DNA from 2 places in the Streptomyces chiangmaiensis genome. Region 2 is predicted to be linked to the other one. Evidence: riboswitches for the same ligand, from Rfam matches in the RefSeq annotation. Region 2 holds a riboswitch; the other holds the start of a gene.
The links. A riboswitch is a leader RNA that binds a small molecule or an ion and turns the genes downstream of it on or off. The one in region 2 is predicted to bind glycine.
Positions count from the first base shown of each region.

Region 1: linked by a shared signal. The riboswitch ahead of gcvP (aminomethyl-transferring glycine dehydrogenase) and the one ahead of gcvT (glycine cleavage system aminomethyltransferase GcvT) in region 2 are both predicted to bind glycine.

Region 1 covers NZ_JAYWVC010000021.1:50,394-65,798, reverse strand. Annotated here, with positions in the region: gene VXC91_RS09960 (DUF881 domain-containing protein) at 1-716, shown strand, start outside; gene VXC91_RS09955 (FHA domain-containing protein) at 778-1,650, shown strand; gene ftsR (transcriptional regulator FtsR) at 1,669-2,424, shown strand; gene VXC91_RS09945 (bifunctional nuclease family protein) at 2,509-2,982, shown strand; gene VXC91_RS09940 (MerR family transcriptional regulator) at 3,523-4,158, shown strand; gene VXC91_RS09935 (DNA polymerase IV) at 4,211-5,608, shown strand; gene VXC91_RS09930 (PRC-barrel domain-containing protein) at 5,704-6,075, opposite strand; glycine riboswitch at 6,190-6,285, shown strand; gene gcvP (aminomethyl-transferring glycine dehydrogenase) at 6,463-9,348, shown strand; gene VXC91_RS09920 (DUF5999 family protein) at 9,441-9,647, opposite strand; gene VXC91_RS09915 (hypothetical protein) at 10,046-10,636, opposite strand; gene VXC91_RS09910 (glutamate-cysteine ligase family protein) at 11,177-12,694, shown strand; gene VXC91_RS09905 (CPBP family intramembrane glutamic endopeptidase) at 13,108-13,908, shown strand; gene VXC91_RS09900 (PhzF family phenazine biosynthesis protein) at 13,989-14,798, opposite strand; gene VXC91_RS09895 (PadR family transcriptional regulator) at 14,957-15,405, shown strand, end outside.
Region 2 covers NZ_JAYWVC010000011.1:30,665-46,069, forward strand. Annotated here, with positions in the region: gene VXC91_RS05885 (ABC transporter ATP-binding protein) at 1-377, opposite strand, end outside; gene VXC91_RS05890 (ABC transporter ATP-binding protein) at 392-1,513, opposite strand; gene VXC91_RS05895 (ABC transporter permease) at 1,510-2,511, opposite strand; gene VXC91_RS05900 (ABC transporter substrate-binding protein) at 2,627-4,360, opposite strand; gene VXC91_RS05905 (ABC transporter permease) at 4,497-5,489, opposite strand; gene VXC91_RS05910 (enhanced serine sensitivity protein SseB C-terminal domain-containing protein) at 5,822-6,622, opposite strand; gene VXC91_RS05915 (enhanced serine sensitivity protein SseB) at 6,891-7,682, opposite strand; gene VXC91_RS05920 (AAA family ATPase) at 7,746-8,423, opposite strand; glycine riboswitch at 8,593-8,693, shown strand; glycine riboswitch at 8,694-8,805, shown strand; gene gcvT (glycine cleavage system aminomethyltransferase GcvT) at 8,875-9,996, shown strand; gene gcvH (glycine cleavage system protein GcvH) at 10,108-10,485, shown strand; gene glyA (serine hydroxymethyltransferase) at 10,502-11,764, shown strand; gene VXC91_RS05940 (L-serine ammonia-lyase) at 11,854-13,221, shown strand; gene VXC91_RS05945 (FAD-binding oxidoreductase) at 13,424-15,124, opposite strand; gene VXC91_RS05950 (lysophospholipid acyltransferase family protein) at 15,121-15,405, opposite strand, start outside.

The sequences.
Region 1 (15,405 bases), on a different contig from region 2:
GCCGTCAGCGCCTTGCCCAGGGGCTGTGGCCACCGCGTGTGACACGGGCCCAATTCATCGTCGCCCTCCTGCTGTTCGGCCTCGGCTTCGGCCTGGCCGTCCAGGTCGCCTCCAACAGCGACAGCGGCAGTGCCCTGCGCGGCGCGCGCCAGGAGGATCTCGTGCGCATCCTCGATGAACTCGACGACCGTACTCAGCGTCTTCAGGACGAGAAGCAGGGGCTCGAGGACCAACGGTCCGAGCTGGAGAACAGTTCGGACCGGGCCGAGGAGGCTCGTAAGCAGACCGCCGAGAAGGAGAAACAACTGGGCATCCTTGCGGGCACGGTGGCGGCGCAGGGCCCCGGCATCACGATGACCATCCAGGACACGAAGGGAACGGTCCAGGCGGACATGCTGCTCGACGCGATCCAGGAACTGCGCGCGGCCGGCGCGGAGGCGATACAGGTGAACGGGGTACGGGTCGTCGCCGGCACCTATCTGACGGACTCCGGGAAGAGCGTGAGCGTCGACGGGAACAAGATCACCCAGCCCTATCGTTTCCAGGTCATCGGCAAGCCCCAGGACCTCGAGCCGGCACTCAACATCCCCGGAGGCGTGGTGCAGACCCTGGAGAAGGAGCAGGCCACGGTCACCGTGGAGCGTTCTACGAAGATCGTCGTGGATGCCTTGCGAGCGGCGGAGCAGCCTGACTACGCTCGATCGTCCTCCCAGTGAATCGGGGGTGCATGGAGGCCGTCGGGCAAGGGCATGAGGTTGCGGGGGGTCGGCGCACCGAATGGGGGGTGCGTGGTGGAAACTGTCTGGTGGATACGGACGTTGTGAGGATGTCCGGGCCGGTCGGTGTATGTCATCAGGGTTCGTCCTGCCCCACGGGCGGGTCTGTTTCGGTCAAGGGGAATCGCCCGTGAAGTTGTTTGCGAAGTTGTTCGGCAAGAGCGCGCGAGAGGGCAGCGACAACGCGACTGCTCGTCATCGTGCCCAGCCGGGAGAAGCAGAGGGGCAGCGCCCCCTGTTCCGGGACCAGGTCGCTGGTCCGGGTGGTGGCATTTCGGGAGGTCAGGGCGCGGCGTCTGTTGACCCCGGTGCCTCAGGCCCCATAGGTTTCGGGGACATGTCGGCCCTGGTGTGTACGAGGTGCGGTCACCGCAACCCGGAGAACAGCCGCTTCTGCTCCAACTGCGGTGCGCCGCTGCGGGCCGGTGCGGTGCCGGAGCGTGCGTCCGAGACGACCTCCACGATCTCGATCTCGGGTCTGGAGGCCTACGACGCGGAGGCCACCGGCCAGACGCCGGTGCCCGCGCTCTCTCCGGAGGCACAGGCGGCCGTGGACGCGCTGCCGGTCGGTTCGGCGCTGCTGGTGGTGCGCCGCGGCCCCAACTCGGGCAGCCGCTTCCTGCTGGACAGCGACCTGACCACGGCGGGGCGCCACCCCCAGAGTGACATCTTCCTGGATGATGTGACGGTCTCGCGCCGGCACGTGGAGTTCCGGCGCAGCCCGGACGGCACGTTCACGGTGGCCGACGTCGGCAGTCTCAACGGTACGTATGTCAACCGTGAGCGCATCGACCAGGTCGCGCTCAACAACGGCGACGAGGTGCAGATCGGCAAGTACAGGCTGGTCTTCTACGCGAGTCAGCGGGGCATCTGACCCGCCAGGGAAGGGTCCATGCTTCACACACCGAGCGGCGGCGCCGACAGCGGCACCGCCGCCACGGACAACGGGCCGATGAGTATCGGCGCCGTGCTGAACGTGCTGCGCGAGGAATTCCCCGAGGTCACCATCTCCAAGATCCGCTTCCTGGAGTCCGAGGGGCTCATCGAGCCGCAGCGCACCCCATCGGGATATCGCAAGTTCAGCATGCGCGACGTCGAGCGCCTCGGTCACGTGTTGAGGATGCAGCGGGACCACTATCTGCCGCTCAAGGTCATCCGCGAGCATCTGGACGCCCTGGAGCGGGGCGAGGAAGTTCGACTGCCGTCCCTGGGCCGTCCGCGTGACCTGGGCGAGGGCGAGCCCCTCGGGGACATCCTGGGCGAGCTCGAGACGCCCGCAACCGCGCGGATCGCCCGTGACGAGCTGCTGACGGCCACCGGGATCAGCGCGGAGCAACTCGAGGAGTGGGAGTCGTACGGCCTCGTCGTACCGCTGCCGGAAGGTGTGTACGACGCCGAGACCGTCACGGTGGCCACTCTGGTGGCGGAACTGGGCAGGCACGGGATCGAGCCGCGCCATCTGCGGGTGATGAAGGCGGCGGCGGACCGCGAGGCGGGCTTGGTGGACCAGGTAGTGGCCCCGTTGCGGCTCCATCGCAACCCGCAGACCAGGGCACATGCCGAGGCGCGCACCAAAGAGCTGGCAGGGCTCGCGGTGAAGCTGCATGCCGCGCTGGTGCAGTCCGCGCTGGGCGTGCGTCTGCCCTGAGCCGGGGGGTTCGCCGACGGCGGATCGATCGGCCGATCTGTGCCCGACTACCCAAACATCCCGGGCACGGCCTAGGGTTGCTGTGTGAACGAGCTCGATGTCGTAGGTGTCCGGGTCGAGATGCCCTCCAACCAGCCGATCGTGCTCCTGCGTGAAGTGGGAGGCGACCGCTACCTCCCCATCTGGATCGGGCCCGGGGAGGCGACGGCGATCGCGTTTGCCCAGCAGGGTATGGCCCCCGCACGACCGCTGACCCACGACCTGTTCAAGGACGTGCTGGAGGCCGTCGGCCAGGAGCTCACGGAAGTTCGCATCACAGATCTGCGTGAGGGCGTCTTCTACGCGGAGCTCGTTTTCGCCAGCGGGGTCGAGGTGAGCGCGCGCCCGTCCGATGCCATAGCGCTGGCGCTGCGCACCGGCACGCCGATCTACGGCAGTGACGGAGTGCTGGATGATGCGGGCATCGCGATCCCGGACGAGCAGGAGGACGAGGTCGAGAAGTTCCGTGAGTTCCTCGACCAGATCTCCCCGGAGGACTTCGGCACGAGCAGCCAGTGACGGTTTCCCTCCCGGGTCGACCAAGGGGTGTGCCGGCCGGGACCGGATGACGCAGGGGTGGCTCCGGGGTTCGGTGTGCCGGGTGTGGTGCTCGAGGCCTTCCGCGGCGGTTTCGTCGATGATCGAGAGCGTCCTGGGGCGACCCGAACCCCCAGCTCAGGCCGACCAAGACGGCGAGCCGCTGCTCCCGCTTCGGTGATTCCTCCACTGAGGGCGAGATCGTCCGTGTGCCCGCACGGCAGCGAGGCTCGGGCCGGGCGGGGCCGGAGGCCATGACAGCTGCCGGGGGTTCCCGGTTCCAAAGACGTCGGGCCTCGAACGGCGGGAAGGAGCATGTGGCCGCGCACTGAAGCACATGCCGGGGGCTTGTGCCACTTCGCAGAGGCCACTGCCGAAGCATTCGGCTAGCCTTTCCCCGCGGAAGGGTACGGGAAACCACTCCTAGGGTGATTATCACTCGGCGTGCCGAGTGTGGCGATCGTTGACGCGCCCTTGGTGACTGCCTACCGTCGAGAAGGCAGGTCAAGGACGGAGGTCGGCGTGAGAATCAGCGGCGGCGGTACGGCTGGGGGTGCCCCCGGACGGAGTCTGGGGGAGAATGGCCCGCACCCGCTTCACGGCAGCGCGACCGGCTCCGCCCCTCAGCGGCCGACGGCCGTGCCGGGCGACGGAGGGGCGGCTTCCGAGCAGATGGGCTATCGAGGTCCCACGGCGTGCGCCGCCGCGGGCATCACCTACCGCCAACTGGACTACTGGGCCAGGACGGGTCTCGTCGAACCGAGCGTGCGCCCCGCCTACGGGTCGGGGACGCAGCGGCTGTACAGCTTCCGGGACGTGGTCGTCCTCAAGATCGTCAAGCGGTTCCTCGACACCGGCGTGTCCCTGCAGAACATTCGCACCGCCGTCCAGCACCTTAGGGAACGCGGCTTCCGTGACCTGGAGCGGATGACGCTGATGAGCGACGGAGCGACGGTGTACGAGTGCACGTCGCCGGACGAGGTCCACGCTCTGCTCCAGGGCGGTCAGGGCATATTCGGTATTGCCGTCGGCGTCGTGTGGCGGGACGTGGAGAACGCCCTGTCCCAGTTGCACGGCGAGCGCATCGACACGGGCGAGACCATCGTCGGGAACCACCCCGGGGACGAGCTGGCACGGCGACGCAACCGGGCCGTCTGAGACGCGCCGTCACCAGGCGGCATTGTCAGTGGCGTAGGGCAGCATCGGAGATGTGAGAAGCGCGCCCACGATCCTCCATCTCGACATGGATGCCTTCTACGCCTCGGCGGAGCAGGCATCCAAGCCGAGCCTGCGCGGGAAGGCCGTCATCGTGGGCGGACTCGGACCTCGGGGAGTGGTGGCCACGGCCTCGTACGAGGCGCGAGTCTTTGGAGTGCACTCGGCGATGCCCATGGCGCAGGCACGCCGGCTCGCACCCCACGCCGCGTATCTGGTGCCGCGATTCGGTTTCTACCGGGAGATCAGCGAGCAGGTGATGGAGCTGCTGCGAGCACTGTCGCCGCTCGTGGAGCCGCTGAGCCTGGACGAGGCGTTCGTGGATCTGGAGGCCGGGGGAGCGGCCTGGGACGAGGAGTCGGCCCTCCGGACGGGGGTGAAACTGCGCGCGGACATCCGTGAGGGCACCGGGCTTACGGGCTCGGTGGGGCTCGCCGCGTCCAAGATGCTCGCCAAGATCGGCTCCGAACAGGCCAAGCCGGACGGCCTGGTGCTGATACGGCCAGGTACCGAGCGCGCGCTGCTCGGTCCGATGTCGGTGCGCACGCTGCCGGGGGTCGGCCCCGCCACAGGGGACCACCTGCGCCGGGCCGGGATCACCACGGTCGACGAGATCGCCGAGGCGGGCGAGGACGAGCTCGTGCGGCTGCTGGGCAAGGCCCACGGGCACGCCCTCTACGCCATGGCGCTGGCGCAGGACGAGCGGCCGGTGGTGGCCGAGCGGGAGGCCAAATCGGTGTCGGTCGAGGACACCTACGACGTGGACATCCACGATCGGGTCCGGGTCGGGCTCGAGGTGCAGCGGCTCGCCGACCGGTGCGTCCGCAGGCTGCGGGGTGCCGGCCTGTCGGGGCGGACGATCGTGCTGAAAGTCCGCAGGTACGACTTCGCGACGCTGACCCGGTCCGAGACCCTGCGCGGGCCCACGGACGATCCTGCGGTTGTGCGGGAGGCCGCCGGGAGGCTCCTGGACTCGGTGGACACGACCGGTGGGGTGCGGCTGCTCGGCGTCGGAGTCAGCGGGCTCGCCGACTACACCCAGGAGGACCTGTTCGCCCAGGCCCACCTGGCCGCGGGGGACGCGGGCACCGAGGGCCGACCGGAGGACGGGGAGGCGACCGAGACCACCGAGGAGGAGTCGGCAGCGGCCTCTGAGCATGTCTGGCGCGCGGGCCAGGACGTCCGGCACGCCGAGTACGGTCACGGGTGGGTGCAGGGCAGCGGCCTCGGCCGGGTGACCGTGCGGTTCGAGACACCCGACTCCGAGCCGGGTCGCGTGCGCACGTTCCGCACCGACGACCCCCGGCTCGAGCCGGCGGATCCGCTGCCGCTGGTGCCCCGAAGGCCCGAGTCCGCGGGGCCACGGGCGGCGGCATCGGGCACCGGGGCCTGACCGTGCCGTCGGGCGGCGTCGGGTGGCCGCGGCGGCCACGACTCCGGGCCGGACGGATGCCTCCGGTGTCGAGGGGGCGAGGACCCGGGTGGGGCTCAGGCCTCGTCCGACCCGGCCAGATGCCCGAAGTCGCGGTCCGGTGGCGGTGGGGGCGAGGTCACGTCGAGCCCGTAATGGTGGTAGAGCTGCAACTCCTGTTCGGGGGAGAGATGGCGTCCGACGCCGAAGTCGGGAGCGTCCTTGATCAGGGCGCGCTCGAAGGGGACCCACAGAGCACCCTCGATCACTTCACTGGGCTCCAGCGGGACGAACGCGTCCCTGCTGAACAGGCCTGTTCGTATGGCCGCCCACTCGGGTGCACCGGTCGCGTCGTCGAGGTAGACCTCGTCAATCGTGCCGATCTTGTTCCCGTTGCGGTCGAACGCCTTGCGGCCGATCAGACTCCGCGGATCGATATCGGTCTTCACGGTCCCTCCAGCAGGTCGCAACGCATCCGTAAGCACTACGAAAGAGCACAATCAGGAAGGCGGCCACTCGAAGGTGCCGGTCTTGTCTCCGCTGGTACTCTGGCTAGCGGCTGCTGACCCCATGCGGGAGAGTCCTCCGGAGCGAACCGGAGGCGCCGAAGGAGCAAACCCTCCCCGGAATCTCTCAGGCACACGTACCGCACGGACGAGGTCACTCTGGAAAGCAGGGCGGGTGTCGACGGCTTCCGCTCTCACCGACGGTGAAAGCCGGAGCGCCTTCGGGCGGACCGGTGAAGCTCTCAGGTCGAGATGACAGAGGGGGAGGCCGTCGGGGTACCCGCGCCGTGGTGCCCCTCGAAGGTCGTGTCAGACCAGGAGGCCTCCGCAATGACAGCCCATCGCATTCCGCTCGCCGATCTCGAACGGGGGACGCCCTTCGAGCAGCGCCACATCGGGCCCGACCACGAGGCCCGCGCGAAGATGCTCGCTCAGGTGGGCTACGGCTCGCTCGACGAGCTCACGGCCGCAGCGGTCCCGGATGTGATCAAGAACACCGAGGCCCTGGACCTGCCGGGTGCGCGGACCGAGCGCGAGGTGCTGGCCGAGCTGCGCTCTCTCGCCGATCGCAACCAGGTCCTCGACTCCATGATCGGTCTCGGCTATTACGGGACCTTCACGCCGCCGGTGATCCTGCGGAACGTGATGGAGAACCCGGCCTGGTACACCGCGTACACGCCCTACCAGCCGGAGATCTCCCAGGGGCGCCTCGAGGCCCTGCTGAACTTCCAGACGATGGTCGCCGACCTCACCGGACTGCCGACCTCCGGCGCCTCCCTCCTGGACGAGGGCACGGCCGCCGCCGAGGCGATGGCGCTGTCCCGGCGCATGGGCCGGAACAAGAAGGGCCTCTTCCTGGTCGACGCGGACGCGCTGCCGCAGACGATCGCCGTGATCCAGACCCGTGCCGAGCCGGCCGGTGTGGAGGTGGTCGTCGCCGACCTGGGCGACGGAATTCCGGCCGAGATCGCGGAGCGGGAGATCAACGGCGTACTGATCCACTACCCGGGCGCCTCCGGTGCCGTACGCGACATCAGGCCGGTCATCGAGCAGGCCCACAAGGTGGGGGCGCTCGTCACCGTCGCGGCCGACCTTCTCGCACTGACCCTGCTGACCTCGCCCGGTGAGCTGGGCGCGGACATCGCCGTGGGCACCACGCAGCGTTTCGGTGTGCCGATGGGCTTCGGCGGACCGCACGCCGGATACATGGCGGTGCACGAGAAGTTCGCCCGCAGCCTGCCCGGTCGGCTCGTGGGTGTCTCCGTGGACGCCGACGGGCACAAGGCGTACCGGCTCGCCCTGCAGACCCGGGAGCAGCACATCCGTCGCGAGAAGGCGACGAGCAACATCTGCACCGCTCAGGTCCTGCTCGCGGTGATGGCCGGCATGTACGCCGTCTACCACGGGCCCGAGGGCCTGCGGACCATCGCGCGGCGCACCCACCAGTACGCCGCGATCCTCGCCGCGGGCCTCACCGCGGGCGGGGTCGAAGTCGTCCACGGCGCCTACTTCGACACGCTGACCGTGCGGGTGCCCGGCCGCGCCGACGCGGTCGTCGCCAGCGCGCGTGAGCGCGGGGTCAACCTGCGCCTCGTCGACGCCGACCATGTGTCGATCGCCTGCGACGAGACGACCGGCCGGGCCCAGCTGGCCGCCGTGTGGACCGCGTGCGGCGTGGAGGGTGACGTCGAGGCGCTGGACGCGAGCACCGAGGACGCGCTTTCCGAGGGCCTGCTGCGCACCGACGACTACCTCACGCACCCGGTCTTCCACCAGCACCGCTCCGAGACCGCGATGCTGCGCTACCTTCGCCGGCTGGCGGACCGGGACTACGCGCTCGACCGCGGCATGATCCCGCTGGGCTCCTGCACCATGAAGCTCAACGCGACCACGGAGATGGAGCCGGTCACCTGGCCCGAGTTCGGGCAGCTCCACCCCTTCGCGCCCGCCGAGCAGGCGCAGGGCTATCTGACGCTCATCCGTGAGCTGGAGGAGCGGCTCGCCGAGGTCACGGGCTACGACAAGGTGTCCCTTCAGCCCAATGCCGGTTCGCAGGGCGAGCTGGCCGGTCTGCTCGCGGTGCGCGGCTACCACCGCGCCAACGGTGACCACCAGCGCACCGTCTGCCTCATCCCGTCCTCCGCGCACGGCACCAACGCCGCAAGCGCCGTGATGGCGGGCATGAAGGTCGTCGTGGTGAAGACCGCCGAGGACGGCGAGGTCGACATCGAGGACCTGCGGGCCAAGATCGAGCAGTACCGCGACGAACTGTCGGTGCTGATGATCACGTATCCGTCCACGCACGGTGTGTTCGAGGAGCACATCGCCGACATCTGCGCGGCCGTCCACGAGGCCGGCGGTCAGGTGTACGTCGACGGCGCCAACCTCAACGCCCTGGTCGGCCTGGCCAAGCCGGGCCACTTCGGCGGTGACGTCTCGCACCTGAACCTGCACAAGACGTTCTGCATCCCGCACGGCGGTGGTGGTCCGGGTGTCGGCCCGGTCGGCGTGCGTGCGCACCTGGCGCCGTACCTGCCGAACCACCCGCTGCAGCCCGCGGCCGGTCCGGAGACGGGCGTCGGCCCGATCTCGGCCGCTCCGTGGGGATCGGCGGGCATCCTGCCGATCTCGTGGGCGTACGTCCGTCTCATGGGCGGTGAGGGCCTCAAGAACGCCACGCAGGTGGCCGTGCTGTCCGCCAACTACATCGCCAAGCGCCTGGAGCCGCACTACCCGGTGCTCTACACCGGCCCCGGCGGCCTGGTCGCGCACGAGTGCATCATCGACCTGCGTCCGCTGACCAAGGCGACCGGGGTGAGCGTCGACGACGTCGCCAAGCGGCTGATCGACTACGGCTTCCACGCGCCGACGATGTCGTTCCCGGTGGCCGGCACGCTGATGATCGAGCCGACCGAGTCCGAGGACATCACCGAGATCGACCGGTTCTGCGACGCGATGATCGCCATTCGTGCGGAGATCGAGAAGGTCGGCTCGGGCGAGTGGCCCGCCGAGGACAACCCCCTGCGGAACGCCCCGCACACCGCCGCGGCACTCGGCGGCACGTGGGAGCACCCGTACGCGCGCGATGAGGCCCTCTTCCCGGCCGGCGTCTCCGCGGCGGACAAGTACTGGCCTCCGGTGCGCCGTATCGACCAGGCCTTCGGTGACCGGAACCTGGTCTGCTCCTGCCCGCCGCTGGACGCTTACGAGGAGTAATCGCCCTCGGACATGCGTCGGGGCCGGTTCGGAGCGTACGCCTCCGGGCCGGCCCCCTTGTGTCAGGGCAGTGGCTGCCCCGTGTGCGCCGCTCAGGCGGCCGTCATCACCTGGTCCGTGTCCAGCGGGCGGTGAGGGGCGATGATCTGGCCGTCCGGCAGTAGCTCACCGGTGTCCTCGAAGAGCAGAACGCCGTTGCACAACAGGCTCCACCCCTGCTCCGGGTGGTGCGCCATGAGACGGGCGGACTCCCGGTCGGCGGATTCGGCTGTGGGGCACGGTGGCTGGTGCTGGCACATGGTGGATGGGATCTTTCGCTCTGTCGTGATGTCCGAGATGGCTGTCGTGTCTGTCCTGCGGCTCGTCTGGTCGTTCATGGCCGCCCCCCGTCGCTGATGCTTCGGTCTGGAACCCAGTGTTGCCCCACGGGCGTCATTCCGCAGGGATTTCGCAGCACCGCTTCTCACAGGTTCATGACGCATCACCCTGGTGGACGGTTCATCCCAACTCGGCGGTCAATTCGGGTGGTTCACGATGGTCGCAAGGGGCTAGTACATCTGGCCCGACCAGCGCTTTGTCTCTCGTACGAGCGCGATGCGGCACGAACGAGCGACACCTGCCCGGGGTCTTCGACGACGCGGGGACGCACCGTGCCCCGCGGCCGTTTCGGGCAGCGGGGCACGGTGGGATGCGGCGGCTACGCGGGCGTCGGTGAGCCGAGCAGGGGAGTACGGGCGATGCGGTGCGTGAGCACCGGGAGGAGATCCGTGACGCGGTGCGGGCGGTGGGCCGCGATGCCGGGTGGAGCGGGTGCGAGCGGCACGAGAAGGTCGGCCGCGGCGGGAGAACCGGTCGCCCCGTCGGCGGTGCAGTCCCCGTGCAGCCACAACGTGAGCATGTACAGCTCGGGCACGGACAGCAGCCGGGCCTGGTAGGGCTGTGTCATCGCCTCCGCCTGGCGCAGGGCGCGCTCGGTGGCGGTGACGTACGGGCCTTCGAAGAAGTGGGAGAACGCCCAGCCGTCCGGAGTCAGCATGGTCTCGGCAGCTGCCACGGCGCGGTCGCCGCATCGGATGAGGAAGCGCCATCCGGCCAGCCGGGTGGCGGGGGCGCCCGCCGGGGAGATCCCATCCAGTACATGGACAGGCAGCGGGAGTTCGGGGGTCACGGGTCCCTGAGCGGTGCGCAGGGACGGGGTGGGGGCCTCGCGGACCGCGGTGGGGGAACCGAGTGCCGTGAGGACGGAGCGGAGGGCGGGCGCGGGAGCCGGGGGGACATGCAGGTGCATGGTGGGTCGCCTCTCATTTCGACAGGCACGGTTGCGCGAGGGCGTGGGGTGGCGGGCGGACAGCGCTGTCAGCCATCGGGGTCGGAGGGGCCAGGGAATTGCGCCCGGACGAATGGCGGCGCTTTGACGACAGAGCTCATCACCGTTTGTGCCAACTCTCTACCCCGTGCGGAAAGTTTATACGACTCGTGTTCATGCAGTGTTTCGTCTAGTCGTCCCGCGAATGACGGGCAAGGAGATATTCGGTCGACGAAAAGCGGGATTCGTCCTGGTGCTCGACGGGTGTCGCGCCTGCGACCTCGGAATACTCGTCCGTAGCGGACGGCCGGTTCTCGTCGGCGTTTTCACGACATGCCCTTGCCGTGAAACTGCGTATTGCCGCATGCCTCGTGAATGTGCCCGTGGATGCCGGACCTCAGCCTAGCGTGCGACCGTGCACCGCGGAGACGTTATCGATCGCGTTGCCGGGGCATCATCCTCCGAGACCCGGGACAGCAGCGGCCGGATCGTCGGCCTACCCATCTCAGGAGGGACGCTTCGATGGGAGAGAAGGTCGTGGCGGGGCCGTTCGACCTGTCCGATCGGCAGCGCCACCGCGGCAAGCTCAAGCAGTGTCTCGCGGGACTGGCGCGACTGCTGGAGGAGAAGCGGTTCGATCGGCCCAAGAACCTCATGGGGCTGGAGATCGAACTGAATCTCATCGGATCCGACGGCATGCCGCGAATGATGAATGCGCAGGTGCTGGAAAGGATTGCAAGCAGAGATTTCCAAACAGAACTCGCCATGTTCAATCTGGAAGTCAACATAGCTCCACACCGGCTGGGCGGCCGCGTATTCGACCGGCTCGCCGAGGAGTTGCGCACCTCGCTCGCATATGCCGACCGCAAGGCGCACGAGGTCGATGCGGGAATCGTGATGATCGGTATTCTCCCCACGCTCGACCGCGACGACCTGGTCTCGTCCAGCCTTTCCGCCGTCGACCGCTATACCCTGCTCAACGACCAGATCGTGGCCGCACGCGGCGAGGATTTCACCCTCGACATCGAGGGGGTCGAGCGGCTGGAGTGCACCTCACGGTCGATCGCGCCCGAAGCCGCCTGCACGTCGGTCCAGCTGCACCTGCAGGTCACCCCGGGGCGGTTCGCGGACGTCTGGAACGCGGCGCAGGCCGTTGCCGCGGCGCAGGTCGCGCTGGGTGCCAATTCGCCGTTCCTGTTCGGGCGTGAGTTGTGGCGCGAGTCCCGGCCGCCGCTGTTCCAGCAGTCCACCGACACCCGGCCGCCCGAACTGCAGGCGCAGGGAGTGCGACCGCGTACCTGGTTCGGGGAACGCTGGATCACGTCGGCGTACGAGCTGTTCGAGGAGAACCTGCGTTATTTCCCGGCGCTCCTGCCGATCTGCGACGACGAGGACCCCCTGCGCGTCCTCGACGAGGGCGGTACGCCCGCGCTCGCCGAACTCGTCCTGCACAACGGCACGGTGTACCGCTGGAACCGGCCCGTGTACGGCATCGCCGACGGAGTTCCGCATCTGCGTGTCGAGAACCGGGTGCTGCCCGCCGGGCCCACCGTCACCGACGTCATCGCCAACGCGGCCTTCTACTACGGCGTCGTCCGCGCCCTGGCCGAGGAGCCGCGGCCGGTGTGGACGCGGCTGCCGTTCGAGGCCGCCGCCGCCAACTTCGACGCCGCCTGCCGGTACGGCATCGAGGCGCGCCTTCAGTGGCCGCGGAGCGGGCGCTACGGCGGGATCACCGAGGTGGACGCCGTGGACCTGGTACGCGACGAGCTGCTGCCGCTCGCCGAGGCGGGGCTCGATGCCTGGGGCGTCGAGCCCGCGGACCGGGACCTCTACCTCGGCGTGCTCGAGGAACGGTGCCGGCGGAGGGCCAACGGTGCGAGCTGGCAGGCCGCCACCTTCCACCGAGCCCTTGGACAGGGGCTCGACCGGCAGGCCGCACTGGCCGCGACGACGAGGCGGTACCGCGCGTTGATGCATGGTGGCGAGCCGGTGCACACCTGGCCCGTCGGGTTGCCCGAGCCGGTGCCACTGGGGTGAGCGAGCGACCGCACGGTCGTCGGGGGCACTCCCGCCCCGGCCATCGCCCCGAGGACCACCGTGCGGACCTGCCGGGAGCCGGAGACCCGGTGTCCCGAGCCGCCGGTGGAGTGACGTTCCGCTCGCGGACCTGTCCGGCTGCCGCCTTGAGCGCCTGGGTCGTGTGTTCTCGGGCGCGCCGCCGCACAGCGGCCGCCCTGTGCCCTTCGGGCATGCCGTGACGTCCCACGACGGAGTGCCTCCCCGTTGAGACCGTGCCGTGCGGCGGCCGTATGGAAGAGCGAGGGGGACCGACGCCGCGTACGGTGTCGGTCCCCGCCCGATGTCCCGCCCCGCATGATCTTCATGACTTCTTTCGAGACCCTTGCCGGGTGAAGATGGGGCGAGGCGGGATCGCTGGACTGGAGGCGGGAGTGCAGGTGGAGGCAGGGGCAGTGGCCGATACTTCTACGGTGGAGCGGCCGACGCGACGGATTCTCCGGGCCGAGACGCTGTTGGTGCTCGGGCTCTCACTGGGTGCGAGCGGGGTGTCCGCGCTGATCAGCTTTGTCGGATCGGTCACCAAACCGGGCGGCCTCAAGGAGCAGGCGGCCACCCTCAATGCCTCGGCGGCACCGGGACGCCCGTGGCTCGACCTCGCCTGGCAGCTGTTCGGGATCGCGACGGCACTGGTGCCGGTCGCGCTCGTCGCGCACTTTCTGATCCGTGAGGGCACCTCGCTGCGCACGCTCGGCTTCGACCGGACGCGTCCCTGGCCCGACCTGGGGCGAGGGGCGGCCATCGCGGCGGTGATCGGCTCCACGGGTGTCGCCTTCTATCTGGCGGCCCGCGGTTTCGGCGCCAACCTCACGGTGGTGCCGGAGGCGCTGCCCGAGGTGTGGTGGAAGTTCCCTGTACTGGTGCTGTCGGCGGTGCAGAACGCGGTCCTGGAGGAGGTCATCGTCGTCGGCTATCTGCTGCGCCGCCTGGGGCAGTTGGGCTGGACGCCCGGCACGGCCCTGGTGGCCAGCTCGGTGCTGCGCGGCTCGTACCACCTCTACCAGGGGATCGGCGGGTTTTTCGGCAACATGGTGATGGGCGTGGTCTTCGTCTTCCTCTACCGGCGCTGGGGCAGGGTCGGTCCCCTGGTGGTGGCCCACTCGCTGCTCGACATCGGCGCGTTCGTGGGATACGCGCTGCTGGCCGGGAAGGTGGGCTGGCTGCCGACGGCGTAGCGGCCCCGCGGCCTGCGCGAAGGTGTGACCAGGGTCGCACGGGGCTGCTGTGGCGCGCCCCGCGCGGGCCTGTCCCGTCGCTACACGAGCAGTTCGCCCTCGATCACGGTGACCGCGCGGCCGGTGAGCAGGGTCCGGTCGCCGCGCAGTTCGGTGCGGACGCGGCCCGAGCGCGGTGATGCCTGGAGCCCGGTGAGATCGGAGCGGCCGAGGCGCTCGGACCAGTAGGGCGCCAGAGCCGTGTGCGCGCTGCCGGTCACCGGGTCCTCGTCGATGCCGACGTTGGGGAAGAAGCCGCGCGAGACGAAGTCGTACCCCCGGGTGGGGTCTTCGGCGCGCGCGGTGGCGATGATCCCGCGCGCCGAGTGGCGGCGGAGCGCCTTGTGGTCGGGAGCGAGAGCCACGACGGTCTTCTCGTCGGCGAGTTCGACGAGCAGGTCGCCGACGTTCGGGCCGGTGTCGAAGGCGGTGCGGGGCTTCGCGCCGAGGGCCTCGGCGATGCCCTCGGGGATGTCGGCGCGGGTGAGCGGTGCGGTGGGGAAGTCAAGGGTGACGGAGCCGTCCTCGCGTGGCGTGGCGGTCAGCACGCCGCTGTGGGTGGCGAAGCGTACGGGACCCTCGTGGGCGCCCGTGGTGCGCAGTACGTGGGCGGTGGCCAGGGTGGCGTGTCCGCACAGGGCGACCTCGGTGGCGGGTGTGAACCAGCGCAGGGCCCAGTCGGCCTCACCGCCCTCCGGCAGGCGGTGGGCGAACGCGGTCTCCGCGTGATTGACCTCGCGGGCCACGTCCTGGAGCCAGGTGTCCTCCGGGAAGGAGTCGAGGAGCAGGACACCCGCCGGGTTGCCGGCGAACGGGCGGTCGGTGAAGGCGTCGACGATTCGAATCCGCATGCCCCGACGCTAGAGGTCGGCCGGCGGGGCGGGCCAAGGCCAATCCGGGGCGTCTGGCCCGACTTCGCGTCACCGTGGGGCAGGGGCTTGTCACGCTCGCTTCTCCGATATATCGTTGACGCATCGCGACAGATCAACGATGGAATGGAGTGATGGCGATGCGATCCCATGGACAGGACTTCGGATTCGAGCGACACGCACACCACGGCGGCCCTGGTCATCACGCTCGGGGCGGCTTCGAGAGCCTGCGCGGAGCCTTCGGCCCCTTCGGGCCGGGCGGGCCCGGTGGCCCTGGCTTCGGTGGCCCCGGTTTCTTCGGCCCGGGTGGACCCTGGGGCGGTCGTGGCCGGGGCGGACCGAGGGGGAGGGCGCGACGCGGCGACGTACGCGCGTCGATCCTGGCCCTTCTGAAGGACCGGCCCATGCACGGCTACGAGATGATCCAGGAGATCGCCGAGCGCAGTGGCGGGGCCTGGAAGCCCAGCCCGGGCTCGGTCTACCCCACCCTGCAGCTGCTGGAGGACGAGGGTCTGATCGCCAGTGAGACCGAGGGCGGCAAGAAGCTCTTCTCGCTGACCGAGGCGGGCCGCACCGCGGCCGAAGAGGG
Region 2 (15,405 bases):
GGGTTCAGCGAGGAGTACGGGTCCTGGAAGATCATCTGCACATCGCGGCGCAGGGGACGCATCCCGCCGACACCGAGATGCGTGATGTCCTTGCCCTCGAACTCGACCGTGCCGGCGGTCGGTTCGAGCAGCCGGGTGATCAGCCGGCCCATCGTCGACTTGCCGCAGCCCGACTCGCCCACCACGCCGAGCGTCTCACCGGCCTTGACCTCGAAGTCGAGGCCGTCGACCGCGCGCACCGCGCCGACCTGCCGCTGGAGCAGGCCCTTGCGGATCGGGAAGTGCTTCTGGAGCCCGGTCACCTTCAGCAGGGTCTCGCCGGGGGCGGCGTCCTTGGTGGTGACCACGCTGCCGTCGCTCTGGCCAGGAATCGTCACAGCTTTGTCCTCGCTCACAGCTTCGGCGCAATCTCTTCGGTCCAGATACGCTCCCGCTGCTCCTTGCTCATGTGGCAGGCGGCCCAGTGCTGGCTGCCGACCTCGGTCAGTTCGGGGCGGACCGTGCGGGTGAGGTCGTCCTTCGGGATGTCCGCGTACGGGCAGCGCGGGTTGAAGGCGCAGCCGGACGGGACGTTGATGAGGGAGGGCGGCAAGCCCTTGACCGGGATGAGGCGCTCCTGCTGCTCGCGGTCCAGGCGCGGCATCGAGCCGAGCAGGCCCCAGGTGTAGGGGTGGCGGGGCTCGTAGAACACCTTCTCGGCGGGGCCGCGCTCGACGCAACGGCCGCCGTACATCACCAGGATGTTGTCGGCCAGCTCGGCCACCACGCCCAGGTCGTGGGTGATCATGATGACCGCGGAGCCGAACTCCTTCTGCAGGTCCCGGATCAGGTCCAGGATCTGCGCCTGCACGGTGACGTCCAGCGCAGTGGTGGGCTCGTCCGCGATGAGCAGCTCGGGGTTGTTGGCCAGCGCCATGGCGATCATGGCGCGCTGGCGCATACCGCCGGAGAACTCGTGCGGGTAGGAGTCCACCCGCTTGTCCGGCTCGGGGATGCCGACGCGGTCGAGCAGCTCGATGGCGTGCCGACGGGCCGCCTTCTTGTCCACCTTGGTGTGGATCCGGTAGGCCTCGATGATCTGGTGGCCGACCGTGTAGTACGGGTGCATGGCCGACAGCGGATCCTGGAAGATCATCGCCATCTTCTGGCCACGCAGCCGGCGCACGTTGTCCGGGCTCGCCCCGAGCAGCTCCTGGCCGTCCAGCCAGATCTCGCCGCTGATCTCCGGGCGGGACCGGGTGTGGCCGGTGCGGTGCAGGCCCATGATGGCCAGCGAGGTGACGGACTTGCCGGACCCGGACTCGCCCACGATGCCGAGCGTCTTGCCGCGCTCGAGGTCGAAGGACAGCCCGTCGACGGACTTGACCAGGCCGTCGTCGGTCGGGAAGTGCACCTTGAGATCGCGGACCGAGAGGAACGCCGGGGTCGGCGGCTCGATGTCCACGACGAGCCCGGCCGCACCGCCGACGACGGGCTCGACGGTGGACTCGGTGGAGGGGTTCTCGTTGCTCATGTCAGCCTCACACGCGGGTCAACGACCGCGTACAGCAGGTCCACAATCAGGTTCGCCACGACGATGAAGAGGGCGGCGAAGAGTGTCACCCCCATGATGACGGGCAGGTCGCCGCCATCAATGGCCGTGACCGCCTGGTATCCGAGCCCTCTCAGGTTGAACGTCTTCTCCGTCAGCACCGCGCCGCCCAGCAACTGCCCCAGGTCCAGGCCAAAGATGGTGATGATCGGGGTGAGCGTGGCACGCAGCGCGTGCTTGCCGATGACGACGTTCTCCTTGAGGCCCTTGGCCCGGGCCGTGCGGATGTAGTCCTCGCCGAGGATCTCCAGCATCGTCGCTCTGGTGAGGCGCGCGTATGTGGCCGCGAACAGGAAGGCCAGGGTGATCCATGGCAGGAGCAGGTTCTTGGCCCATTCAAGGGGCCCCTGTTCGATCGGTACGTAGTCGATCGAGTCCATCCAGCCCAGGGAGTAGACCACGACCGCGCTGGCCACCAGCCCCGTGAAGTAGATGGGGAGCGAGACGCCGGCCAGGGCCGTGATCATGGTCACGCGGTCCAGGACCGTGCGTCTGCGCAGCGCCGAGATGACGCCGGTGGCGACACCGCCGAGGACCCAGAGCACCGCCGCTCCCACAGCCAGCGAGAACGTGACGGGCAGCGCCTCCTTCAGGGTTTCCCACACGGGCTGCTCGGTCTTGAAGGAGTAGCCGAAGCACGGGGCCGGGCAGTGCGTCTTGTCCGAGCCGTTGTCGTAGTCACGGCCCGCGACGATGCCCTTCATGTACTGGCCGTATTGCACATAGATCGGCTTGTCGAAGCCCATCTTGTGACGGATGCCCTCGATGGCGGTCGCGTTGGTCTCCCGGCCCGCGAACATCAGGGCGGGGTCGGTACCGGTCAGTTTCGGCACCGCGAAGAAGATGCCGAAGGTGACCAGGGAGACCACCCAGAGCATGACGACGACGTTGATCAGACGCCGGATGAGATAGACGATCACTGCAGTCGGCCGATCGGCGGGTGGCTGCCGCCCCTTGTGGGGGCGGCAGCCACCCGCCTGCGGCCTTCACCTGCCCTTCGAACTAGCTATGCGTGGTGAAGGACCCGCATGTCGGTCAGTTGACACCCACGACGGCGAGGTCGAGGCGACCGCCCTGGCCCTCGCTGAGGAAGACGTTCTTCAGTCGGGGGTTCACATAGACCAGCGCCTTGTCGAAGTTGATCGGCAGGTAGAGCGCCTTCTCCATGATGTTGTGGTTGATCTGCTTGTAGAACTCGCCCGCCTCTTCGGGGGACTTGGCGGCCGCGGCCTTGTCGAACAACCCGTTGACGGTCTTGTCGTTGAGCATCGAGTAGTTGTTGTTGCCGTTGTCCAGGATGAACCGGCCGTCGACCAGCGCCTGGAGGAAGCCCGCACCGGTCTGGTAGTCGGCGCCCCAGCCCATGACGATGATGCCGTAGTTCTTCTTCTTCACGTTGTCGGGAGCACCGATCACGGAGGAGGAGAGCTTGCCGTCGTACTGGTCGATGGCGGCGTCGATGCCGACCGCCTTCAGCGAGGCCTGCAGCGACTCGGCGGTCTTGACCTCGGGCTCACGGTTGTTGCGGACCGCGATGGTGGTCTTGAAGCCACCCTCCTTGCCGCAGGCCTTGAGCTCTTCCTTCGCCTTGGCGACGTCCGGCTTGCCGTCCGTCAGGCCGTACGGGTCGTAGGACTTGCCCTCGGAGCCCGCGATCCCGGTGGGCAGCATGTTGGCGCCCAGGTCACCGCTGGTGGGGCCGCCACGCGCGGTCTGCAGCGAGGTCGGCTCGGCCGCGTAGATGACCGCCTTGCGGCAGTGGATGTTGTCGAACGGCTTCACCGTCTGCGGGAAGACCATGTAGCGGATGTAACCCGTGTGCGGGTTGCTCGCGTTGGCCTTCAGCTTCTGGTTCTGCAGGATCTTGATCTTGGCGGCCTGCTGCACACCCGAACCGTTGATGTCGTAGTCGATGGAGCCGCTCAGCAGACGGCTGTCCTCGTCATCCGGGTTCGTGGTGGGCGTGAACTCGATCCGGTCGGGCAGGCCCGTGCGGATCGTGTCGGTCTTCGGGTCCCAGTTGGTGTTGCGGACGAAGACGGCACCCTTGCCCGGCGTGAAGGACTCGACCTTGTAGGGGCCGGACGCCACCGGGTGGTTGTTGTACTTGGCGCCGTCGTCCTTGGCCTTGGGCACCGGCGAGGCGCTGCCCATCGCCAGCATGTACGGGAAGTCCGAGTTGGCGTCCTTCAGCTTGAAGACGATCGTCTTGTCGTCCGGCGTCTGGACGGACTTCAGGCCCAGCTTGTCCGGGTCGGTGTCCTTGTACGGGCCGGGGTACTTCTGACCCTGGTCCAGCACGTTGATCAGGTACGTCGGACCGCCGGACAGCACGTCCTGAGCGAACTGGCGCTCGATGCCGTACTTGACGTCCTTCGAGGTGATCGCCGTGCCGTCGTCGAACTTGATGCCGTCCTTCAGCTTGAAGGTGTAGGTCTTGCCGTCGGCGCTGACCTCCGGCATCGCCGCGGCCAGGTCCGGGACCAGCTGGTTGCCGGCCGCGCCCGGCTTGGAGTCGGTGGCGAGCAGCTGGCGCACGTACAGCCGCTGGATGTCCCACACGAAGCCGTAGTAGGCGCGGGTCGGGTCCATGAAGTCGACGTCCTGGGGGGACATCAGCTTCAGCGTCCCGCCCTTCTTCGTCGACGGGTTGAGGACCTTGCCCTTGGTGAGGGCGTCGAACCCCAACGCCTTGTTCGTGGAGGAGGACTTGTCGTCACTCCCCCCGCCGCCACATGCGGCAGCGGTCAGCGACACAGCCGCGACCATTGCCGCAAGGGCGATCGCCTTCCTTTGACGCTTCACTGTGTTGCAACCTCCGTGAATTGGTATCACCCGTGACACGCGGATGCGGTCAGAGGTATTCATTGCTGCCGCCGGCCGGTAGGCAGGCAGATCGGGTGGTTCAGCTGCCCTTCGGGTCGAGGGCGTCACGCAGCCCGTCGCCGAAGAGGTTGAACGCAAGAACGGTGATGAAGATCGCCAGACCGGGGACCACCATGTACGTCGGGTCCGCCTGGTAGGTGTCGATCGCGTCCGAGAGCATCTTTCCCCAGGAGGCCGTGGGCGGCTTGACGCCCGCGCCCAGGAAGCTCAGGGCCGCCTCGGTGAGGATGTTGGTCGGGATGATCAGCGTGGTGTAGACGAGGATCGGCGCGACCAGGTTGGGCAGCAGCTCCCTACGGAGGATGTAGCCGCGGCCGGCACCCAGGCTGCGGGCCGCCTCGACGAACTCCCGCTCACGCAGCGAAATCGTCTGGCCGCGCACGATACGGCCGATGTAGGGCCAGCCGAAGAAGCCGATGACGACGACGAGGACGCCCATCCGAACCCCGGTGCCGGTCAGGCCCCACAGCGAGTTGGGGACCACGGAGACGAGCGCGATGGTGAAGAGCAGCTGCGGGAAGGCCAGCAGAACGTCCATGGTGCGGCTGATGGCGGTGTCGACCCAGCCGCCGAAGAAGCCGGCCGTGGCGCCGAGCAGGCTGCCCAGGAACACGGAGACGGCGGCCGCGAGGAAGGCCACCAGCAGGGATATCCGGGCGCCGTAGACGATCCGGCTGAACACGTCGCGGCCGTTGGTCGGCTCCACGCCTAGCAGGAAGTCGGAACTCATACCGCCGAAGCTGCCCTTGGGCGTACCGAGGTTCGGGTCGATCAGGTTCTCGTGGAACTCGTTCGGCGGGTGGCCGAACAGGTCCACGATCCACGGCGCGAACACCGCGACCAGGATCAGGAACACCACGATCACACCGCCGGTGAGAGCGATCTTGTCGCGCTTCAGCCGGGTCCAGGCGATACGCCCGGGCGACCTGCCCTCGATCTCCTTGGCCGGGACGTCGGCGGTGACATCGGCGACCGCGGTCTCGGCGGCTGCGTCGTGCATTGGTGCCGTCATCTGGCAGGGACCCCTCTCAACCGGCGATAGCCGGCCCGCACTTGCCGCTGTGGCGGCATGATCAGTCCGTCGTACACAGGGGCGAATGCCCCTTGGAGCGGGAGTCTTCAACGCTTTGGCGATCTGTTGCCAGACTTGACGGTGAATGGATGCCTAAACGTGATGCCGTCTGGGACGTTCCGTTATCCGGACAGCGGGTAACGGGCGTCGAACGACGGCTAGTTAGGGCATTCCAAAACAGAACCGGACTCTTCACCCACATCTATGCGCGCAAAGTGGCATCCATACGGCTTCGGTCTGCCCACCCGACCGGCGGTACCGATCCTTGAGGATCAATAGCCGCTGCCGACCGGCGGATAGCCGTAGCCGCCGGCCGCGGGGGCCTGGACCGGGGCCGCGTGGGACTCACGGTCGTAGAACGGGCGGGCACTGGCGCGAAGCCACATCACCACGGGGTCGTACTCGTCGGACATCGCGACGGTCGACACGGGCAGGCCCTCGGGCACGGCGGCGATCGACTGCTGCATCATCGCGCGCACCGAGTCGACGGCGGGCGGCGAGGTGTCGTACACGTCCAGGCCGATCGCCAGGTACGGCGCGCCGAGGGCGGGCTGCACCCAGGCCCGGCGCAGCGAGCGGACGGCCGGCGTACGGTGCGCGTTCTGTGCGAGGAGGGCGTAGAACTGCGGGATCTCGACGGCCGGTTCGGACAGCCGCAGCGGCCCCGCGGGCTGGCGCTCGAGACCGGTGGCGATCCGGCGCAGGTCCAGCCAGGGAATGCCGACGCCGCCGCCCGGCGCATGCGGGTTGAGCCACAGCCCGTAGTGGTCGGGGTAGAGGGTGCGGGCGACGTCGAGGCCGTCGACCACTTCGTACGAACGGTTCCAGCCGCTGGCCGAGAGTTCCTGGGCGGAGGTGACACACGGTGCGTAGCCGTGGCCGTCCACCTCCATGTTCCCGTACTGGGCGTCCGGGGCACCGGCCTGGCCGTGCCAGAGCAGCATCCAGACCTGGCCGGACGACGGGGTCGCGAGCGCGCGCAGGAGCGCCTCGTAGGCGTCGTAACGCCCGGGCGTCACCTGGCGCAGCATGTGCTCGACCTGCCCGGCCGCTGCCGTGCCCGACGCGCTCACCCTCTACCGCCCCTTCACCACGAACCCGACAACCCCGCAGATGCCTCCGGAGTATGGGCGCGAACCGAGCCGCACCACCCCGACCGAGCCATTCTCCCTTGCCCGGGGACACCACACCCCCATGCGGTCACACCGCGGGGCGGCCCCCGGCCGGACACGAGCTTCCCCCGCTCGGGCCATGAAACCAGGTTAAGGCGCCATCTCGACAGCGACTTGACGCGCGCCGCGCGACATCGTCCGGGCTTCGCGCGCCGCGCTCGCGAGCGGTTCAGTAACCGTACTGGTAGAAGGGCCGCACCCGCTCCCGCATCCAGTCCCCCACCGGGTCCTGTGCCACGTCCAGGAACACCATGTTCACCGGTGTCTTCACCGGCACCCTGCCGAGCGCCCGGCCGAGCGCGTCCAGCGCAAGGGTCCGTCCGTCGGTCCCCGAGGGGCCGAGCTCGACGCCTATGAACATCACCGGGTCGGCGGACTCGATGGCGGCCAGGCCGCGGCGCGCGCTGAGCACCACACCGGTCGCCTCGAACTCGGACGAGGCGGCGGCGAGGAAATCCACCGGTTCGTCCTGCCAGTCGGGTTCGAAGAGGCGGACCCGGCCACCGCTCACGAGCCCGTCCAGTGAGGTCAGCCCGACGCGGCACAGCTCGGCCACCGCGTCCGGCGGCAGCGGCACGCCGACCACTCCGTCGGGGTTGACCGCGATACCGACCTGCGGGGGCAGCCCGCGGGCGAACTCGACGGCGGGAGCGATCGTGTACGACATGTGGTTGCCGACCACCTGGCGGAACTGCTCCTCCGAGCTGAAAACCGGGACGTAGACCTGGCCCTCGATCTCCAGCGTGGGCAGGTCCAGGGGGCCGCTGTGCGGGCCGCCGTCACCGGGCAGCGGCACCCAGAGGAAGCTGCGCCCGAGGACCTCGATGATCCGGCCGCCGGCCCCGGGGACGCCGAGGGAGGCGGAGAGCACCTCCTCCAGCTCGTTGCCCGGCCATCCGCCGTGCGGATGGGGGTGTGCCTGTGGGGGGAAGTCCGCGGGGAGGTCCGCCGGAAAATCCATCTGCTTACCGCCTGCTCAGAACTACTGCCGTGGCAGAAAAGCCTAGCGGTTGCTCCTGGACGGTCACTTCGCCGCGAAGTCGATCCGGCGCAGGACGTCCGCCGCGTCCCGGTCGAGCAGCACCGCCGAGCCGCAGCCCTCCGGCAGTCGGCCCTGCTCGACGGAGCACAGCAAGTGGCGGGTGGCCCTGCGGTGCCTGAGGAACGCGTACCGCGAGACTCCGCGGCCGCGCGCCTGCTGCCCCTCCAGAGCCGTGTCCACGGGGACGTCGAGCACAAGCAGCCGGAGCGTGCCCCCGCGGCGCCGGGCCTCGCGGGCCAGCCAGCCGCGCACCCAGGACTGTGTGCCGCAGTCGTGCACCACCAGCCCGGTGCCCGCGCGCAGCGCGCGGCGCAGACCCGCGTAGTGCGCCATGCGGACGAGGGGGCGGTAGACCGCGTAGGGAAGGAAGCGGGCCAGGCGTGTGTCCCAGCGGTCCCGGGTGTCCTGGGAGTCGACCCGGGCACCCCGCACGGCACGCCGCATCAGAGTGGACTTGCCGCTGCCGGGCAGACCGGTGACGACGACGACGTCGCCCGCTTCGAAGATGAGCCCGTGCGGACTGCGGCCCCCGCGGTCGCGCAGATCGCGGACCACGGCATTCCGCAGCGGTCCGCAGGCCCCCCGCGCCGGGGCACCGGGTTGCTCGGGCACCGCGAGGCCCGAGGTCGTGGCGTACGCCGTGGTCCTGTTCACCGTCATCTCCCTCCCCATGGGTCGGGAAGTTGCCTGCCCGCCGATTGTAAAGAGAAGGTAATGCTCAGGTCTCTCGTTTTCATCCTCGTGCCGCCACAGGCCGGTCACAGATGCGGCCCTGCCACCATCGGACGATGCGTGCAATGATGTGCGCGCCAACTGCATACCGGCCGCTTGAATCCGCGCGGGAGAGTTCCGGCTGCACGCCTGTGCCCGGACGCCGAAGGAGCAAGTCCCTCCCTTGAATCTCTCAGGCCCCGATACCGCGCGGGCGAGGCACATCTGGAAAGCGGGCCCCTTCTGGTGGCTCCACCCAAGGTGCAAACCGTGACCACCCGCCGCGGGAGTCATGGCGAACCTCTCAGGTTCCGATGACAGATGGGGAGGAACGACCTCGCCCTCCCCTGCGCTCGGCTTCGTCCGTGCGAGGGACCCCGTTGCCCTGGGAGCACAACCGATGAGCAGCAACAGCCCCCTGCGCCGTACCGCGCTCGATGCCCTGCATCGTTCGCTGGGCGCGACGATGACCGACTTCGCCGGCTGGGACATGCCCCTGCGGTACGGCTCCGAGCGTGACGAGCACGTCGCCGTACGTACCAAGGCGGGACTGTTCGACCTCTCGCACATGGGTGAGATCACGGTGACCGGGCCCGAGGCGAACCGGCTCCTCGACCACGCCCTGGTCGGCAACATCTCCTCCGTCGGCGTCGGCCGCGCCCGCTACACCATGATCTGCCAGGAGGACGGCGGCATCCTGGACGACCTGATCGTGTACCGGCTCGGGGAGCAGGAGTACATGGTCGTCGCCAACGCCTCCAACGCCCAGGTCGTTCTGGACGCGCTCGGGGAGCGGGCCGCCGGCTTCGATGCCGTGGTGCGCGACGACCGGGACGCCTACGCGCTGATCGCCGTGCAGGGCCCCGAGTCCCCCGGGATCCTGAAGTCCCTGACCGACGCCGACCTCGACGGCCTGAAGTACTACGCGGGGCTGCCCGGCACGGTCGCCGGGGTCCCGGCGCTCATCGCCCGCACCGGCTACACAGGGGAGGACGGCTTCGAGCTGTTCGTGGCCCCCGAGCACGCCGAGAAGCTGTGGCTGGCGCTGACGGAGGCGGGCGCACCGGTGGGTCTCACCCCCTGCGGGCTCTCCTGCCGGGACACGCTGCGCCTGGAGGCGGGCATGCCGCTGTACGGGCACGAGCTCACCACGGCCCTGACCCCCTTCGACGCCGGTCTGGGCCGCGTCGTGAAGTTCGAGAAGGAGGGTGACTTCGTGGGGCGCGCCGCACTGCTGCGGGCCGCCGAGCGCGCCGAGCAGAACCCGCCGCGCGTCCTGGTCGGCCTGATCGCCGAGGGCCGCCGCGTCCCGCGCGCCGGGTACGCAGTCGTCTCCGGCGGTGAGGTGATCGGCGAGGTCACCTCCGGTGCGCCCTCCCCCACGCTGGGCAAGCCCATCGCGATGGCGTACATCGACGCCGCGCACTCCGCTCCCGGCACGCCCGGGGTCGGAGTGGACATCCGGGGCAGCCACGAGCCGTACGAGGTCGTGGCGCTGCCGTTCTACAAGCGCCAGAAGTAGACACTGGGCCCAGGACGGACGGGACTCCGCTCGCGTCCGTCCCCGCTCACGAGCGTCTCCACCAGTCCCCCTTCACCACCACTCCTCCGACCCAACAGGAGAATTCAGGCCATGAGCAACCCCCAGCAGCTGCGTTACAGCAAGGAGCACGAGTGGCTGTCGGCCGCCGAGGACGGCGTCGCGACGGTCGGTATCACGGAGCACGCGGCCAACGCGCTCGGCGATGTCGTGTTCGTCCAGCTCCCGGAGGTCGGTGACACAGTGACCGCGGGCGACACCTGCGGCGAGCTGGAGTCGACCAAGTCGGTGAGCGACCTCTACTCGCCGGTCAGCGGCGAGGTCACGGCGGTCAACGAGGACGTGGTCGACGACCCGTCGCTGGTGAACTCCGCCCCGTTCGAGGGCGGCTGGCTGTTCAAGGTGCGCATCGCGGAGGAGCCCGCGGACCTGCTCTCCGCCGACGAGTACGACGCTCACATCGCCGGCTGAGGAGTAACAGCACCACATGTCGCTTCTGAACACTCCTCTGCACGAGCTCGACCCGGACGTCGCCGCCGCCGTCGACGCCGAGCTGTACCGTCAGCAGTCCACCCTCGAGATGATCGCCTCGGAGAACTTCGCTCCGGTCGCTGTCATGGAGGCGCAGGGCTCGGTCCTCACCAACAAGTACGCCGAGGGCTACCCCGGCCGCCGCTACTACGGCGGCTGTGAGCACGTCGACGTGGTCGAGCAGATCGCCATCGATCGCATCAAGGAGCTCTTCGGCGCCGAGCACGCCAATGTGCAGCCGCACTCCGGCGCGCAGGCCAACGCGGCCGCGATGTTCGCGCTGCTGCAGCCCGGCGACACGATCATGGGTCTCAACCTCGCGCACGGCGGGCACCTGACCCACGGCATGAAGATCAACTTCTCCGGCAAGCTCTACAACGTGGTCGCCTACCATGTCGGCGACGACGGCGTCGTCGACATGGACGAGGTCGAGCGACTGGCCAAGGAGAACCAGCCGAAGCTGATCGTGGCGGGCTGGTCGGCCTACCCGCGGCAGCTGGACTTCGCCGCCTTCCGCCGGATCGCGGACGAGGTCGGGGCGTACCTCATGGTCGACATGGCGCACTTCGCCGGCCTGGTGGCCGCGGGCCTGCACCCGAACCCGGTGCCGCACGCCCATGTGGTCACCACCACGACCCACAAGACGCTGGGCGGCCCGCGCGGTGGCGTGATCCTGTCCACCGCCGAGCTCGCCAAGAAGATCAACTCGGCGGTCTTCCCCGGTCAGCAGGGTGGCCCGCTGGAGCACGTGGTCGCCGCCAAGGCGGTCGCCTTCAAGATCGCGAGCTCCGAGGAGTTCAAGGAGCGGCAGCGGCGGACTCTGGAGGGCGCGAGGATCCTTGCCGAGCGTCTGGTGAAGGACGACGTCAGGGCCGTCGGCGTGGACGTCCTGTCCGGCGGCACCGATGTGCACCTCGTCCTCGTCGACCTGCGCGACTCCGAGCTCGACGGACAGCAGGCCGAGGACCGGCTCCACGAGGTGGGCATCACGGTCAACCGCAACGCGATCCCGAACGACCCGCGCCCGCCGATGGTCACCTCGGGTCTGCGCATCGGCACGCCCGCCCTGGCGACCCGCGGCTTCACGGCCGATGACTTCGCCGAGGTCGCGGACGTCATCGCGGAGGCGCTCAAGCCGTCCTACGACGCACAGGCGCTGAAGGCCCGGGTGACGGCCCTGGCCGACAAGCACCCGCTGTACCCGGACCTCCGGAAGTAAGGCACCTCGGGGCATCGCGCACACTGGAGGCACACTCGTCGTGCGCGGTGCCCCGCCCCCTGCACCACCCCTGTACCTGAGGAGTCACGGTGGCCATCTCGGTCTTCGACCTGTTCTCGATCGGTATCGGCCCGTCCAGCTCCCACACGGTCGGCCCCATGCGCGCGGCGCGCATGTTCGCCCTGCGGCTGCGCAATGAGAGCCTCCTGAACTCGGCCGCGTCCATACGGGCGGAGCTGTACGGCTCGCTCGGCGCCACCGGCCATGGCCACGGCACGCCCAAGGCGGTGCTTCTCGGCCTGGAGGGCGCCTCTCCGCGCACGGTGGACGTGGAGACCGCCGACCGGAGAGCGGAGGACATCAAGGCCGCCGGCCGGATCCGGCTGCTCGGCGAGCACGAGATCGCGTTCTCCTTCGACGACGACCTGATCCTGCACCGGCGCGAGACGCTCCCCTACCACGCGAACGGCATGACGCTGTGGGCGTACGACGCCTCCGGGACCGAGCTGCTGTCGAAGACGTACTACTCCGTGGGCGGCGGCTTCGTCGTCGACGAGGACGCGGTCGGCGCGGACCGCATCAAGCTGGACGACACGGTGCTCAAGTATCCGTTCCGCACGGGCGACGAGCTGCTGCGCCTGACGAAGGAGACGGGCCTGTCGATCTCCTCGCTGATGCTGGACAACGAGCGGGCCTGGCGCACGGAGGAGGAGATCCGCGAGGGCCTGCTGGAGATCTGGCGGGTGATGCAGGCGTGCGTCTCGCGCGGCATGTCCCGTGAGGGCATCCTGCCGGGCGGCCTCAGGGTCCGCCGGCGTGCGGCGGTCACCGCCCGCCAGCTGCGTGCCGAGGGCGACCCGCTGTCCCGCGCCATGGAGTGGATCACCCTCTACGCGATGGCGGTGAACGAGGAGAACGCGGCAGGCGGCCGCGTGGTCACGGCACCGACGAACGGCGCCGCGGGCATCATCCCCGCGGTCCTGCACTACTACATCAACTTCGTGCCCGGCGCCGACGAGGACGGTGTCGTGCGCTTCCTGCTCGCCGCGGGCGCGATCGGCATGCTCTTCAAGGAGAACGCGTCCATCTCCGGGGCGGAGGTCGGCTGCCAGGGCGAGGTCGGCTCGGCCTGCTCGATGGCGGCGGGCGCGCTCGCGGAGGTACTGGGTGGCACGCCCGAACAGGTCGAGAACGCGGCCGAGATCGGCATGGAGCACAACCTCGGCCTGACCTGCGACCCGGTCGGCGGTCTGGTCCAGATCCCCTGCATCGAGCGCAACGGTATGGCTGCGGTCAAGGCCGTCACGGCGGCCCGCATGGCGATGCGCGGCGACGGCAGCCACAAGGTCTCCCTCGACAAGGTCATCAAGACGATGAAGGAGACCGGCGCGGACATGAGCGTGAAGTACAAGGAGACGGCGCGGGGCGGACTGGCGGTCAACATCATCGAGTGCTGAGGGGATGGGCCCTGACCTGCGTGTTCGACTCTTTCAGCGCTGTCAGGGCCTTCGCTGCCTACGCGGCGGGAAGTCCCTGGAATCTCGCGAGGCGACGTCGACCGCGGGTTCCCGATCACGACCAGGTCGGCGCCGCGGTCGCGGCGTGGCCGCGCCGATGCCCGCGAACCGCCCACGCGCGCGGGCCCATGGACCGCCGCGCTCAGACCACGATCTTGCGCGGGTTGAAGTTGCCACCCGGGTCGGCAGCGCCGAAGAGGCCCGACATGACCGCGACACCCTGCGTCGAGATGTCCTCCTCCAGCCACGGCGCGTGCTCCAGGCCCACACCGTGGTGGTGCGAGATTGTGCCGCCGGCATCGACGAACGCCTGCTGGATCGCACGCTTGACCGTGTCGTACTCGCCGAGAGGGTCGTCACCGAACACGAAGGCGAAAGTGAAGTAGAGGCAGGCGCCAGAGTGGTACGAGTGCGACATGTGCGACATCGTCCAGCCCTTGCGGCCGATCTTCTCGTAGGCGCGGCCGGCCGCGTCGTAGACCGCCGCGTGGATGCCACGCAGCTTCGACCACGGACCGGCGGTCTCGCTCACGTCGCCGGCGGCACCGCGGTCGAGCAGGAAGTCGCGGATGTACGGCGTGTCGAACTTCTTCTGGTCGTAGAGCGCACCGGGTCCCTTGCCGACACCGATGCCGTGATGCTTGCGCACGATCCGGTCGGCGAGCGACTTCTGCCGCTTCGCGTGCGCCTCGCCGCCCTCGAAGCCGATGAAGGAGAGGCACATCTCGTCGAGGTTCCAGCCGCGCTTCTTGAGATACGCCATGAGGCCGGCCTGTGCCATCTTCTGGATGCCCTTCGACTCCTTGCTCGTCGCCAGGGAGAAGCCCGTCTCGTGCGCGTCCGAGATGCGGGTGACCGAGGGCGAGACGTCGCTCTCCGCGATCTCCTGCATCGCGGCGAGGCCGTGGTCGAGGTTCTTGAAGAAGTAGGCATAGATGTCACGCCTCTCGGGACACCGGTGCACCTGCACCGTGACCTCGGTGATGACGCCGAGACGCCCCTCCGAGCCCACCACCATCTCCCGCACGCTCGGCCCGGTCGACGCGCTCGGAACGGCACGGATCACGAGGACCCCGCCGGCCCGCACGACACGCAGCCCCTTGACGATGTCCGCGATGTCGCCGTATTTGTCCGACTGCATGCCGGACGAGCGCGTGGCGACCCACCCGCCGAGCGACGAATGGGTGAAGGAGTCGGGGAAGTGCCCCATCGTCCAGCCGTCCCGGTTGAGTTGAGCCTCCAGGTCGGGGCCCAGCGCCCCGGCCTGAATGCGCGCCAGGCCGGATTCGGCGTCGATCTCGAGCACCCGCGAGAGGCGGCCGAGGTCGAGCGAGACGACCACCCGCGACTCGTCCGCGTGCGGCTCGAGGCTGCCCGCGATGTTGCTGCCGCCCCCGAAGGGGATGATCACGGCATCGGCCTCGACGGCCGCCTCGACGACCATCTGCACCTCCGCCTCGTCGGCCGGGTAGACGACCACATCGGGAGTGCGCGCGAACTCGCCGGCCCGGATGCGGACCAGGTCGCGCAGGCTCTTGCCGTACGTGTGGACGACCCGCGACATGTCGTCGACGACGGCGTTCCCGTCTCCGACGATGCCGCTCAGCAGCTTGACGAACGTCTCGGGCGCCCTTGAGGCCGGCACCTTCAACTCCGAGAAGTCGGGCCGTTCGGTGCGCTTGCCCGCCAGGAGGTCGAGACCGACGGCCTTCAGTACGAACGGGGCGAAATCGGGCTTGTCCTCATGGTGGAAGCCGACGCCCTCCACGCCCCAGCCCCACCACTTCATGTGCTTCACATCGCCGGTGCGGACCGCGTCGGCGCGGCGGAGGGGATCGGTCACGAGTGGTCTCCTTCAGGTGCTGCGACGTCAGGTGAGATGGCGTTCGAGCCGAGAATGCGGTGGGAGTTCTCCTCGGCCAGCTTGACGATCGCCGAGCGGATGCGTTCGGTGAACGCGCCGGCCGACTCGCCGGGAAGAGCGGTGAGCGGTTCGCCGAAGACGACCCCTACCGGCTGGCGGCCCCGCTTCGGCCATTTCGATCCGCGCGGGTGAGCCGCGTGCGCGCCGATGATCGCGGCGGGCAGCACCGGCACACCGGCCGACGAGGCGAGCGCCGCCGC